DNA from 2 places in the Shewanella sp. BC20 genome. Region 2 is predicted to be linked to the other one. Evidence: predicted binding sites of a transcription regulator. Region 2 holds the regulator's gene; the other holds the start of a gene.
The links. The regulator MetJ, encoded in region 2, represses methionine synthesis genes. The targets are predictions, from matches to a motif close to TAGACGTCTAGACGTCTA.

Region 1: msrA (peptide-methionine (S)-S-oxide reductase MsrA) is a predicted target of MetJ. The motif match lies at 2,163-2,180, and genes of this name have one in related genera.

Annotation. Positions count from the first base shown of each region.
Region 1 is NZ_NHRI01000004.1:72,070-79,521, forward strand. It holds gene CBX96_RS06040 (thiamine pyrophosphate-dependent dehydrogenase E1 component subunit alpha) at 1-720, opposite strand, end outside; gene astE (succinylglutamate desuccinylase) at 883-1,914, opposite strand; gene msrA (peptide-methionine (S)-S-oxide reductase MsrA) at 2,193-2,672, shown strand; gene pgm (phosphoglucomutase (alpha-D-glucose-1,6-bisphosphate-dependent)) at 2,792-4,444, opposite strand; gene seqA (replication initiation negative regulator SeqA) at 4,516-5,067, opposite strand; gene CBX96_RS06065 (alpha/beta fold hydrolase) at 5,363-6,139, shown strand; gene CBX96_RS06070 (DUF2788 domain-containing protein) at 6,241-6,462, shown strand; gene ybfE (LexA regulated protein) at 6,474-6,746, shown strand; gene fldA (flavodoxin FldA) at 6,802-7,329, shown strand; gene earP (elongation factor P maturation arginine rhamnosyltransferase EarP) at 7,409-7,452, shown strand, end outside.
Region 2 is NZ_NHRI01000022.1:59,025-66,476, reverse strand. It holds gene phsA (thiosulfate reductase PhsA) at 1-515, shown strand, start outside; gene CBX96_RS18710 (4Fe-4S dicluster domain-containing protein) at 528-1,094, shown strand; gene nrfD (NrfD/PsrC family molybdoenzyme membrane anchor subunit) at 1,097-2,041, shown strand; gene CBX96_RS18700 (sulfite exporter TauE/SafE family protein) at 2,168-2,911, opposite strand; gene metJ (met regulon transcriptional regulator MetJ) at 3,013-3,327, opposite strand; gene metB (cystathionine gamma-synthase) at 3,550-4,713, shown strand; gene CBX96_RS18685 (bifunctional aspartate kinase/homoserine dehydrogenase II) at 4,725-7,118, shown strand; gene metF (methylenetetrahydrofolate reductase) at 7,399-7,452, shown strand, end outside.

The sequences.
Region 1 (7,452 bases), on a different contig from region 2:
ACCGTAACCCACACCGCGGCTAGCGATACCGTTACCGGCAAACTGCTCTTCAGTTGGGGTGGAAATCGCATAACCATTGTTACGGCAGAAGAAAATCACCGGGCATTTTAACACCGCCGCCATATTCAAGCCGGCGTGGAAGTCACCTTCAGACGCAGCGCCTTCACCAAAATAACAGACGGCGACATTACGTTTGCCCTGCATTTTCAGGCTATAACCGACACCTGTCGCTTGCGGGATTTGCGTGGCCAGTGGCGATGAAATGGTTTGGTAGTTTAACGCCGCGCAGCCGTAGTGGATTGGCATTTGGCGACCTTTACCTAAGTCCTTCTCATTGCTGAACATTTGGTTCATAAACTGTTCAGTCGTAAAACCACGGTAGCGTAGCGCCGCATGTTCACGATATTGCGCGAGGATCACGTCTTCTTGATCAAGCGCCGCGACACTGCCGACGATCGCCGCTTCTTCACCCGTACAGGTCATATAGAAGCTGATCCGTCCCTGACGCTGTGCGCCTAACATACGTTCGTCGAGTACCCGCGTGAATACGCAAGTATCGTAAATTTTGGTGGCTAAGGCTTCATCTATTACAGGCAAAACCGCGGTTTCATAGGTAGTGCCGTCTGCTTGTAGAATTCGAAGGATAGGAATGTGAAGCGATGCCTTATCCAAGAAGCCGACACGGTGCACTGTATCAGTGTTGAGTGTTGCTTTGCTCATATTGTGCTCTTGTTATCTCGTTACGCCATGGAAAATCCACAACGCCTAATTTATACGAATATGCCGGATGAACATTACGTTAACGTAAACTACCTATCAACCGTTGGCACAGTTCAAACGACAACTAATCCCCTGTGGGCATGTATATAATGCTTTACAAAACTAGCGAACATCTGGCGAGACTGAAGGGATCAGGCATATCACAGTGCGATTGCCGATGGGCACCTTAGCATTAGGGAAAACAATCGCTTCAAATTCCTGTTCGACTTTAATTTCCTGTCCACCCTCTCGGGCCAATACAAAGCCTTTCGGGAACGATCGGAAGTTTTCGACATCGGTCGCGAAGGTAAATTCAAAATCATCAAAATGTTTGTTAATCACCCGACACACTTGATACAAATTCACCTTATTCGCCGAGAATGGCTCAAGCGCTAAGGGTTTGTCTGTGATAAGGCGCATAAACATCTCTTGGGCGGCAATAAAACGCGTCATATCGTTTTGCCCCATGGGATATACCTTACCTAATTCAATGGTAAAGGCATCGGCGCCATACTGCTCGGAGGAAAAATAACTAAAGGTGGTCGTCGGCTCATGGTGAAATAACACAGTATCGACGCCACTGGCAGCTAAAAACATGATTTGCTCGGCGCTGTAAGCACGGCCGGGACGATAGGGATAAATCGCAAACTTTTCGTGTTTTGACGCACGCATCGCCGTGTGTAAATCGTAGTGAATACGTTGGCGCCCTGCTGTGCCCTTAAAGAAGCGGTCGACATAGGCTTCTAATTTTTTTGCCCGCACCCGCTCAGGATTGACTAATCCCGGTGGGTTTGAATGCTCGCCACTAAACAGACGATTCATGTTCTCGTCGATAATGCGAGTCCCATTATTAATCGCTAAAGGGTTACCAATAAGAAAGAGCGTGCGTTGTTTGGCGATGATTTTTTGTTGGAGAAGCTGTTTGATTAAGGTATTGCAGAGTTCGATGGGGGCGGTTTCATTACCGTGGACACCGCAGGAGAGAATGACATCCTTACCTTGGGCTTGTACTGGCTCAAAAACGATGACGCCGGTGTCCCACACTTCGACTCGAGTATGTTCCCCTAAGGTGAAACTAAACTCACCCCCGAGGGTTTCAGGATTGGCGAGGGTCAGCGCGAGAAAATCCTTCGAATCTAACAGAGCTTGTAACACAGAATTCTCCTTATAATAGCGTGTTAAAGGCGTGTGTGATGGTAATAACTGCCTGTTTCATGGCACTTATCGCTACCCGCCTTAAAAAGCGCATCCATACTAACACAAGTTTTTGGGCCGTTACTCTGTCATTCTGGTCAAACAAGCGCATTTCACGGCAAAACAACAGCATCTTAGCCACATTTGGTCGACATAGGATTAATTTTGTCGACACACTTGCTTTTAGGCATGAGTTTTATCACAATCCTTAGCCATCTAGACTTCTATCAGGATTTATCATGGCGTTTGCAACTTTCGGTGCCGGCTGTTTTTGGGGCGTGGAGTATTTCTTTAGACAAGTCAACGGCGTGACCAACGCGACCTGCGGCTATATGGGTGGCAATAACGAAGCGACTACCTATGAGGAAGTCAAAAAAGGCAAGACAGGTCATGCCGAAGTCGTGCAAGTGGAGTTTGACCCTGCGATTGTCAGCTACGACGAGTTATTGGATGTGTTTTGGAAGAACCACAACCCGACCACGCTCAATATGCAGGGCGGCGATATCGGCACTCAGTACCGCAGTACCATTTTCTTCCACGACCGTGAGCAAAAAGCCGCGGCCGAAGCCTCCAAACTGGCCTTTGCCCGCTCGGGCCGCTGGGGATTACGCCACATAGTGACTGAAATCGTGCCTTTACAGCAATTCCATGTCGCTGAGGAATATCATCAAAACTATATCGATAAGAATAACTTACCGAGTTGCCATCTCGAGTACTGATCATCACCATTTAGCATCCGAGTGAGCAGCTTTTGCTTCTCATCGCTGCAAATAAAAACGCACCCATAGGATTTCCATGAGTGCGTTTTTATCTGTAAAGAGAATGCGTAAACGCTAAATCAGGCGCTTAGCGCCTTATCAATCAAGGCCTGTGCGTCTTTAATGATATCGGCAAGATGCTGCTCACTGATAAAGCTCTCACCGTAAATCTTAAATAACGCCTCAGTGCCCGACGGCCGCGCCGCGAACCAACCATTGGCCGTCGTCACTTTGATGCCACCAATTGAGGCATTGTTACCTGGGGCATGGGTTAATACGGCATCGATCTTCTCACCCGCCAGCATAGTGGCGTTTAAGGTCTCTGCATTAAGCTTGGCAAATTTGGCTTTGTTCTCAAGGCTAATCGGACTGTCGATACGCTTGTAGAAGCTTTGACCGAACTGCGCCACTAATTCTTGATGGCGTTGCCCCGGCGTCTTGCCAGTAACCGCAAGCATTTCGGCCGCAAGCAATACCAGAATAAAACCGTCTTTGTCGGTACACCAAGTCGTGCCATCACGGCGCAGGAAGGCGGCGCCCGCACTCTCCTCACCACCAAATGCAATGGTTGCCTCGGCTAATCCATCGACGAACCACTTAAAGCCTACCGGGACTTCGAGTAATTTTTTGCCATGGAAGGCGCAGATTTTATCGATAAGCGCGCTCGATACCAGCGTCTTGCCGATGGCTAGCTGCTCGCTCCATTCAGGTCTGTGGGTCAGCAAATAATCAATGGCTACCGCTAAATAATGGTTGGGGTCCATCAGTCCGGTGCCCGGACACACGATTCCGTGTCTGTCGTAGTCAGGATCGTTGCCGACACATAAATCGAAGGATTCTTTGTGGGCCAGTAAGCCGGCCATCGCATAGGGCGAAGAACAATCCATACGGATCTTGCCGTCTTTATCGAGCGACATAAAGCTAAAGCTTGGGTCGACTTTATCGTTAACTAAGGTGATATTGATGCCATAGTGCTTGGCAATCGGCGCCCAATAATGAATACCCGAGCCGCCTAATGGGTCAACGCCCAATTTAAGCTTAGCCTTGGCGATAGCGTGCATATCGACCACATTTTCTAAATCCGCGACATAGGGCGTGATCAGATCGATGGCATGCACATAACCCGAAGCCAATGCATCTGCATAAGCCAGCTTATTAACGCCCTTTAACCCTGCGCGCAGGTAATCGTTGGCGCGGGACTCAATCCACGCTGTGATATTACCTTCGGCTGGGCCGCCATGGGGAGGATTGTACTTGATGCCACCATCCTGCGGTGGATTGTGAGATGGCGTAATAATCAAACCATCGCTTAAGGCGGCACCACTCAGCGCCGCTTCACGATTGGCGCAGATAATGGCATGGGACACCACAGGCGTGGGGGTAAAGCCATCATTTTGCTGAATATGCACAGTCACCTTATTTGCCGCTAACACTTCAATCGCCGACACGTAAGCCGCATAAGATAAGGCGTGGGTATCGATACCTAAGAATAGCGGGCCGTCGATATTCACCGATTGGCGATAATCCACCACGGCCTGGGTAATCGCCCAAATATGGTCTTGATTAAAACTTGCTTGAAACGCAGTTCCGCGGTGACCCGAGGTCCCGAACGTCACACGTTGCTCTGCAGCATCAACATTAGGTTTGATGCTGTAATAATGGCTCATCAGCTTTGGAATATTCACCAGATCCGTCTGACTCGCAGTTTGTCCTGCCCGTTGATGTATTGCCACCTGATCCTCTCCTACTGGAAAATCGGTTAATTAAATGGAAACGCCGCATCATTGCGGCGTCGATAAAGGCGTTATACGCGTTCGGCAATGCCGTTGGCGATTTGGGCATCGCAGCCAAATTGCATTAAGGCTTCGACTAAAATCGCCCGTTTTTTGGCGGTGTTATTGTTGGTCGTGACCCAAAATCCGGTATTACCGATTTCCTTGGGGTTGGCGGTAGCACTGGCCTTGAGTAACTCTTCCCGTGAACGCGCAAAATAGAGTCGATCGCGACCTTGGATCTGCAAAATTTGTGAGAATTGCGCTTGGCTCTGTTGATATAAACTCTCAAGCAAGAATAAGAAACGACCCACGGCGCCTTTTTGCTGTTCTAACTTATGCTCATCCACCAATTGATTGAAATCGGCCGCAGAGACTAAGGTTTCGACCTGAGGCGCAATCTGTGGCTCAGACGTCGTTGCCTCTAAACTCGGTTGGCTAATGGCCTGTGGCTGCGCCTGTTCAACCGCATCGACGGACAGGCCGAGTAATCGACGGAGAATGTCAGAGGCGCTCTCACCAATACGTTCCGTTTTGCTGGCAATATGACGATAGAGCTCTTCATCCACTTCGATGTATTTCATAACCTTATTATCCTTTGTTATTCGATAGGCTTAACCGAAAAAGTGCACCACAGGCGATCCTCGCAAAGGATCTGTGCGATCGTTGCCCCAGTGTATCTATCTCTATCAATCTGATAAAGCATCATTAATCTAAAAATGCGTGAAATCGCACATCAAATTAGCACAAGCGTGTTAATCGCTGAAAAAGCCAGCAAGTTCGGTACACTGTGCCTCAAAATCGCCTCAAGACTTGTCAAACTTAACCCATTAGGGGCACAATCCGCAGCACTTTATGTACCACAGCACAGGCGATTCCATGAATTTTGCATCCACAGGTCAAGGAGAAGCAGTCCTCCTTATCCACGGACTCTTTGGCAATTTAGATAATCTTAAGGGGCTAGGACAAGTCCTCGAAGCAAATCATCAGGTTATCCGCGTTGATGTGCCTAATCATGGTTTGAGTGAACATTGGCAGGAGATGGATTACCCAAGCTTAGCCAAGGCCATGGTGGCGTTGTTAGATGAACTTGAGCTTGAGCGTGTACACATTGTTGGCCATTCCATGGGCGGTAAAATCGCCATGGCAACCGCCCTTGCCTATCCTGAGCGCATCATAAGCCTGGTGGCCGCAGATATTGCCCCAGTAGCTTATCAGCCGCGCCATGATGTGGTATTTGCGGCACTTGAAAGTTTGCCACTTGAAGGCCACACCGACCGCCGCTTTGCGTTATCGCATTTATTAGCGGGTGGCATCGATGAACCGACCGCGCAGTTTTTACTCAAAAACCTCCAGCGCACCGACACCGGCTTTCGTTGGAAGATGAACCTTACTGGCTTAAAAAGCTGCTATCCCAACATCATTGGTTGGCCTAATGAAAACCACAAATTGCAGCAAGTCTATAACGAACCGAGCCTTTTTATCCGTGGTGGCGAGTCCAATTATGTGACCGCCGAGCACCGCGATGAGATCATGCGTCAATTTCCCGCGGCGCAGGCCAAAACATTAGAAGGTTGCGGCCATTGGCTACATGCCCAAAAACCGGCTGTTTTTAATCGAATTGTGTCTGAATTTATTGACAAACACTCAGTGTAAATGACAATGATTCTCGACCTAAATCATATAGCCGACACCTTGCTGATGTGATATATTCGCGCCTCTTTTAGCCTTAGAAGACTCTAGAGGACTAAGAAAGTATGTTATCTCAGTACATGGAACAAATTGAAACCATCGGCCTGAACCTGTTTTTTGCCGCGATATTTTTCTTTATCGGCATGGCCATCCACGATGTGCTTAAACAAGGTAATGTGCCGAAATTTGGTCGATTTATTGTGTGGTTAGTGTTATTTCTCGGCTGCGCCGGGTTTATTGCAAAAGGTATTATCCAGATGTCCTGGGAAGGTTCAGGCGTCGGTTAAACAATAAGAACATGGCAAAAGAAGCAACAGATAGAACTACCATTGACCTTTTTGCCAATGAAAAGCGCCGGGGCCGCCCACGTAGCAATCCTTTGTCCCGTAGCCAGCAACTTAAGGTCAATAAGCGCAACCAGATCCAGCGGGATAAAGCCAAAGGATTAAAGCGAATAGAGTTAAAGGTGTCACAAGATTTATATGACGCCTTGAATGAGCAGGCATTGGCCAGTAACATCAGCCGAAGCCAGTTAATCGAATTAATTCTTCAGCAAAAAATAGAATGCTGAGCAATCGATAGCAGCAAGATTAACGTATAAGTGAACTAGACATAAAGGATAGACAATGGCAACTGTAGGTCTTTTTTTCGGTAGCGACACAGGCAACACCGAAGCTGTCGCCAAGATGATCCAGAAGAAACTGGGTAAGAAAATGGTTGAGGTGAAAGATATCGCCAAGAGCACCAAAGAACAGATCGCAGAATACGACCTGCTGCTGTTCGGCATCCCAACCTGGTATTACGGTGAAGCACAGTGCGACTGGGATGACTTTTTCCCTGAATTAGAACAAATTGATTTTACAGACAAACTGGTTGCTATCTTCGGTTGTGGTGACCAAGAAGACTACGCAGAATACTTCCTCGATGCCATGGGCATGGTGGGCGATATCGTTCAAGCTCGTGGCGGTATCATCATCGGTCACTGGCCAACGGCTGGTTATAACTTCGAAGCGTCAAAAGGCTTAGTCGATGATGACCACTTCATTGGTTTAGGGATTGACGAAGACCGTCAACCAGAGCTGACTGAAGAGCGTGTGGATGCTTGGGTTAAACAAATCTACGAAGAAATGTGCTTAGCCGAGTTCGAAGACTAAGCTCAGTTCCGTAAAAAAAGCGGCCGAAACGCCGCTTTTTTTATGTGTGCTCTCCCGATTATTGAAAGCGATACACTCAATGGCAACCACCGCCCCCCACTGGGACATCTTTTGCTGCGTCGT
Region 2 (7,452 bases):
TGGATGAAGACGGCACCTACGGCAGTTTGCTCAGCTTTAAAACCCCAAGCGGCAAGATTGAATTGACCTCGGCCAAGGTTGAAGCCATGGCGCCAGGACGCGGGGTGATTAAGTTCCGCGAAGTGCATTTGAAGAAAGCCGACGAGCTGTACTTTATCCAAGGCAAGGTCGCCGTGCATACCAATGGTGCGACTCACAATATCCCTATGTTAGCTAACCTAATGTCGGATAACGCCATTTGGGTGCATCCCGTCACGGCGGGCAAGTTAGGGATAAGTAACGGTGACCCGATTCGGTTAACCAGCAGCGTGGGTAGCGAAGAAGGCCACGCCTTATTCACCCCGGGCATTCGCCCCGATACCGTGTTTGCCTATATGGGCTTTGGCTCTAAAAACAAAGAGTTGGTTAGAGCGACAGGTAAAGGTATCCACTGCGGAAACTTACTGCCCCATCAAACAGCCCCTGTGTGTGGCATGAATATTCATACGACAGGCGTCACGCTGGCAAAACGCTAATTGGAGGCTCAAATGACGAAAAGATATGTGATGGTGCACGATGAGAACAAGTGCATCGGCTGCCAAGCCTGTAACGTGGCCTGCCGCAGTGAAAATGGCGTCCCCGAGGGCGTGACTCGCTTACAAGTGCGCGTAGAGGGCCCCTTTGGCGAGATGCCACACCTGCACTTTAAGTACCACAGGGTATCGTGCCAGCAGTGTGAAGATGCGCCTTGTGTGAAGGTGTGCCCAACGGGCGCGGCCTATGTGGGTGAGGATGGGATTGTTTCCATCCATGGCGATAAGTGCGTGGGTTGTATGTACTGCGTGGCGGCGTGCCCCTACAAGGTACGTTTTATGAACCCAGAAACCAAAGTGGCTGACAAGTGTAACTTCTGTAAGGACACGCGCTTAGCTCGGGGTGAAGAGCCCGCCTGTGTGACTGTGTGTCCGACCGATGCCTTAGTGTTTGGCGATGCCAACGATCCACAGAGTGAGGTCGCTATGCTACTCAACACTAAGATCACTTACCAAGATAAGACCCATTTAGGCACCAAGCCTAGGGTGTATCGCGTTCCTACCAAAAGAGGGGGGATTTGATTATGAACAATACTTGGGGCGATATGGCGCAATATGATCCCGTCACTTGGCATTGGATCATCGCCGTGTATCTGTTTATGGCGGGTTTATCCGCCGGAAGTTTGCTGATTGGCATTGGCCTGCGTTGGTTTAATAAGGAGCAAGCGCAGGGGGAGACGAGTATTCTCAAGGCCGCAGCCATTATTGGCCCAGTGGCCATTTGCCTAGGCTTGGCATGTTTAGTGTTTGATTTAACGAAGCCTTTCCATTTTTGGCTGATTTTAATCAACTACAACTTCCAGTCTGTAATGGCGATTGGTGTCTTAGCACTACTGGCTTATTCACCCTTAGCATTTGCCTACGCGATTCTTGTGCTGCGCGATGAGCTGCCAAAGTGGGGCTTAGGTTTCCTCGTGCCTATTGCTAAGCTGCTGATGCCCTTTAGAAAGCTGATTGAAGTGCTGCTGTTTATTCTCGCGATTGGCGTGGGTGCTTATACTGGCTTCTTAATTTCGGCCATGAATGCCTATCCGATGTTGAACACTGCGGTATTGCCTGCGCTGTTTTTAGTCTCTGGTTTATCGGCGGGCGCGGCGGCTAATGCGGTGCTGGCGCTGGTGATGTTCAAGACCGATAGCCACGACAAGGCCTTAGCCAAAATGCATGGCTTAGAGCTGCCAGTGATGGCAATCGAAATCATGTTCCTGTTTATGTTGTTCTGCGCCTTGTACTTTCAGGGCGGCGCGGCGGCTGCGGCGCTGGCATCACTCACCTCTGGCGTGTGGGCGAGCGTATTCTGGATTGGCGTGGTCGGGATTGGTTTTGGTATCCCACTGCTATTTATGCTGTTGCCGACCGCGACGCGCCACAGCAAGGGCGCGATGATTATGGTGGCCTGCGCCAGCTTAACCGGCGTGTTAGCACTGAGACACTTTATTGTGTATGCGGGACAAAGCTATCTAAGTTAGTGCCATTGGTTAATGGCAATATCGATGGGGTAAATCACCTATCCCAGCAAGCAAAAAGCACCGATTAACGGTGCTTTTTTTATGGGGGCGATTGGCAGGATTCTATTGCGGTAATTATTGCGGTAATTATTGCGGCAATAGCTCAATCACAGATTTCACCGTAAGCACTAAAGCACTGATAGCGCAGAGGGCTAAGGTTGCCATCTTGGTCTTATGTTTATCCACATTCCCCACCAGTTTGCCCGCCACTAAATAGCCTAAAAAGACCGAGGGCAGTAGCATGAGTGATAACCACAAATGCTTGATTTCGAGTAGGCCCGTCACCCCAAGAATGACCAGGGCTATGGTCGAGCTGAAGATAAAGAAGGCCGACAGTGCGGCGCGAAATTTGGAGGCATCCTTACCCGCCAACAAAATCGCCATCGGTGGGCCACCAATGGCGGCAATATTACCAAAAATCCCCGAGACCACGCCCGCGCCAAACAGGGTTGCCTTATTCACGGGAAGAGTCAATTTATACAGGCTCAGCACCACGGCGACTGCCACAATGCCAGCAATCGCCAGACCAAGAATCGGCTGCGGCGCAAACAGTAGCAGGCTGGCACCGATAAAACCTCCGGGCACTCGACCGATAAGCGCATATTGCAAGCCATTGAATTCTAAATGGCCGCGTTCACGCAGTAGGGTGAGTAGGGCGATGGAAAAACCCATCACAATCACGGGGGCGGGCACTAATTCGGGGTCGACAATATACAGCAACGGGCTCGCCACCACGGCAAGGCCAAAGCCAATCAGACTCTGGGTGAGGGCACCTAAAAACACAATCACAGACGCAATGGCGAGCGTTTGTGGATCTATCAAGGAGAACATAGGATTCCATCAAAACAAAATAGGGATCGTTACTCTAACCCATCAAGCAAGATGAGTATTAACGATCCCTAATGATAAGTAGGATATTGGACGCTTAAGCGTTACTCCATATCTTCCCACTCGATCCCCATCTCGTCCATCAACCTTTTCGCTTCGGCGGGAATGCTGTCTGGGCTATCTTTCGACAGATCGGCATCATCAGGCAGAGGCTGGCCGGTGTAGGCATGCAAAAATGCTTCACACAAGAGTTCGCTATTGGTGGCGTGGCGCAGGTTGTTCACCTGACGACGGGTACGTTCATCCGTGAGGACTTTTAGCACTTTGAGCGGAATAGACACAGTAATTTTCTTTACTTGTTCATTCTTCTTGCCATGTTCAGCATAGGGGCTGATGTATTCCCCATTCCATTCAGTCATTGACTCACCTGTTATAACGCTAAATTCGGGGCAGATTTTAAACCCTTACAGATAACAGTCAAATTATTGCTACTATTTCTTAGTGATTGCAAACAGATTTCTTTATGTTTAGACGTCTAAACGTCTTAACGCCTATTGACGATACCACTGGGCTTAGGTACATTTAGACGTCCAGACATCTCTTTGCGAACTTAGGAGTTCCCGATGACCGCAGGCAAATTAGTGACCGAACGTCAATTAGCCACATTAGCAGTGCGTCAGGGTATCGAAAGCGATACTCAGTATGGCGCGGTGGTGCCGCCAATTTACCTGTCGACTAATTACGCCTTCGATGGTCATAAAAATCCTCGCGAATTTGATTACAGCCGTTCCGGCAATCCTACCCGCAGCATCTTAGGCGATGCCTTAGCTAAGCTAGAAAAGGGCGCAACCGGTGTGGTGACTTGCACTGGCATGGCAGCCATTACCTTAGTGACTACCTTGCTCGGCCCCGATGATTTGCTGGTGGTGCCCCACGATTGTTACGGCGGTTCTTACCGTTTATTCACTAACTTGGCTAAAAAGGGCCAATTTAAACTGCTGGTGGTCGATCAAACCGACGCCCAAGCGCTCGAGCAAGCCATCGCCCAGCAACCTAAGATGGTGTGGATTGAAACCCCATCAAACCCTCTGCTGCGAGTCGTCGATATCAAAGCTATCGCGAAGGCGAGCCACGCCGTAGGTGCTTTAGTGGTGGTGGACAATACTTTCCTCTCGCCCATTTTGCAGCAACCGCTGTTACTCGGTGCCGATATCGTTATCCACTCCACCACTAAGTACATCAATGGTCACAGCGATGTGGTGGGCGGCGCGGTGATCGCCAAAGATCCTCAACTCGGTGAGACCTTACATTGGTGGTCGAACACCTTGGGCTTAACGGGTTCTGCCTTCGACAGTTATCAAACTCTGCGCGGTCTGCGTACCTTAGCCGTGCGCATTCGCGAGCACCAAAGCAATGCCCAGCGTATTGTGGACGTGCTGACGAACAGCTCTGTTGTGAGCAAAGTGTATTACCCAGGCCTTGCGGATCACCCCAGCCATGCCATTGCCGCCAAGCAGCAAAAAGGCTTTGGCGCTATGCTGAGTTTTGAGCTTAAGGGCGGCGAGGCCGAAGTGGTCGCCTTTTTAGATGCCTTAAGTTTATTTAGCGTGGCCGAGAGCTTAGGTGGCGTTGAGAGTCTCGTGGCCGTGCCCGCGACTATGACCCACAGGGCGATGGAGCCCCAAGCACGTTATGAAGCTGGCATTAAAGACACCCTATTACGTTTGTCGGTTGGTATTGAAGATGCCGACGACTTAGTTGCAGATATTCAAGCAGGATTGGCCGCCGTTGCGGCTTGTCAGTAGAGGAATTCGAGATGGCACGTTGTCACTTACATAAATTTGGTGGTTCCAGCTTAGCCGATGCCGATTGTTATCGCCGAGTTGCCCATATTCTGTTAACCCATGGCCACAGTGATGATCTGGTGGTGGTGTCTGCCGCGGGTAAAACTACTAACTTTTTATATAAGTTGTTGTCGCTGCGCGATAGCAACCAATTATGGCAAGAAGAATTACAAGTCCTCATCAGCTATCAGCAAGGCTTGATTGAGCAGCTGTTATCTAACGAGCAGGCGCGGGATTTACGTGAGCGTTTAACCACGGATAAAGCCCAGTTAATCAGTCTATTATCTTTAGATTCCCGTAACGATTACCAAATTAGCCATGTGGTGAGCTTTGGTGAGCGTTGGTCGGCGCGCTTAATGGCGGCGCTGCTGCGTGAATCGGGTGTGGCCGCAAGCCATGTGGATGCCTGCTCGATTCTTGTGGCCGACGAGGCCGCTGTGCCGCAAATTCGCGTGCAAGAATCCCGCGCCAAAGTGCAAGCCTTACTGGCGGCGCATCCTAACGAGCGTTTAGTGATCACAGGTTTTATCTGTGCCAACGAGCGTGGCGATACCTTGCTGCTTGGTCGCAATGGCTCTGACTTTAGCGCCAGCTTAATTGCTAGCCTTGCCGACATTGAGCGCGTGACCATTTGGACCGACGTTGAAGGGGTATTTAACGCCGATCCGAATAAGATCAACGATGCGAAATTACTCAAGAGCATGTCCCTCGCCGAAGCAGACCGCTTGGCGCGTCTAGGTTCGCCTGTTTTGCATTCGCGCACTTTGCAGCCGCTGTTTAACACTGAGGTGAGCCTAGCCGTACGTTCAAGCTACGCCTCCCATACCGACTTTACCCTGATTGCGCCCCACAGCTCCTCGGCGAGTGCGCCTGTGGTGACTAACCTGAATGCCGTGGTGTTATTTGGCTTTAAGATCGCGGGCGATGTGGCCAGTCTGCTCGAGCAATTAGTCGAAGCAGGATTAACGCCACTGGCCCATTGGGTATCGGCGCATCAACGACTCGAGCTTGCCTATACCGCTGAAAACCAAAAACAAGTACAAAAGTTATTGGATGCGCAGGCCGAAGCCCTCGGCATTAAAGATCTGCAAATTAATACCGAACTCGGTTTAGTGGCGCTTGTGAGTGCCGATGCCGAGCATTATCGCCGCAGCTTTGCCCGTTTACTGAGCCGCGACGCTAAGCCCTTGTTCAGTGGTGACTTAAGTTTGGTGACCTTAGTGCCACAGTCGCAGGTTAATCTGCTGACGCAAAAAGTGCATCGCCGCTGTGCTGGCCCGCGTAAACGCATTGGCGTATTGCTGCTGGGTGTGGGCAATATTGGCGAGGCGTGGGTGAAACTGTTTAAGTCAGTTTCTCCCTCGTTAAATCAAGAGCTTGAAGCGCAAGTCGAGTTAGTCGGTCTGGTTACTTCCAGTAAAGCTTTGATTAAGTCCACTGGTGTGGATTTGGAAAGCTGGCAGCAGGAATTCGATGCCGAGGCAACACCTTGGCAGTACGAGCATCTATTTGAACAATTAGAACAACTTAACTGTGATGAACTGATTGCATTAGACATCAGCGCCAGCGCCAGTTTAACCCTGCAATACCCAGAGTTTTTCGAGCGCGGCATTCATATGGTCAGCGCAAACAAACTCGCGGGTTCTGGCCCGCTGCCTTTTTATCGGGAATTGAAGGAACAACTCGGTTATCGCCGTCTATTCTGGCGTTATAACGCTAGCTGTGGCGCGGGCTTACCTATTCAGCACGCCTTAAACGATTTGCGTAACAGTGGCGATAGCGTTGAAGCCGTTGGCGGGATTTTCTCTGGCACCCTGTGTTGGTTATTCGAGAAATACGATACCAGCAAACCTTTCTCGGAATTAGTGATTGAAGCGCGTGGTTTAGGGATTACCGAACCCGATCCACGCGACGATCTTTCTGGCCGCGATATGCAGCGTAAGCTGCTGATTTTAGCCCGTGAAATCGGTCTGGAAATCGAGCTTGAGGATATTGAGCTGCGCTCCTTAGTGCCTGCCCATTTAGCGGATATTCCGCTGGAGCAATTCCTTGCCCGTATCGGTGAGCTGGATGATGAATTGCTGCAACAATACGGCGCAGCGGCGGAGCAAAACAAGGTACTGAGATATGTCGCCTCCTTGGACAATAGCGGTGCGACCCTAAAAGCCGAGGTGGGATTACAGTGGATTGATGCGAATCATCCCTACGCCAACCTTACGCCCGGGGACAATGTGTTTGTGATCCGCTCTGCCTTCTATCAAGGTAATCCTTTGATTATCCGTGGGCCGGGTGCTGGCCGTGAGGTAACAGCGGCGGCGGTGCAATCGGATCTGACGCAGATCTGTCGCGATCTGCTGCAAGAATAGGAATAAACCCCGTATCTTCAAGTTGATTCGGCTTATATTCATAGACTTAAAGGACTCATTCGAGTCCTTTTTTTATTGGCGAAGATCAGGACTAAAATCAAGGTGGTCAACGAGGGATAAGAAAATGCCAAAAAGGGGGATTTTTTGGCTTGACTTAACGGCCAGTTTCTCTAGTATATGGACATATAGACGTCCAAACGTCCATATGGATTAAATTACTGCATTTATAAGTCGTACCAGCGCGATGGAGCGTCGCACTTGGGCGGTTGAGGAAATACACATGGCTTTTCATCACGCACAACATTCACATTCGCTAAACCAAAGTTTGTCTGAA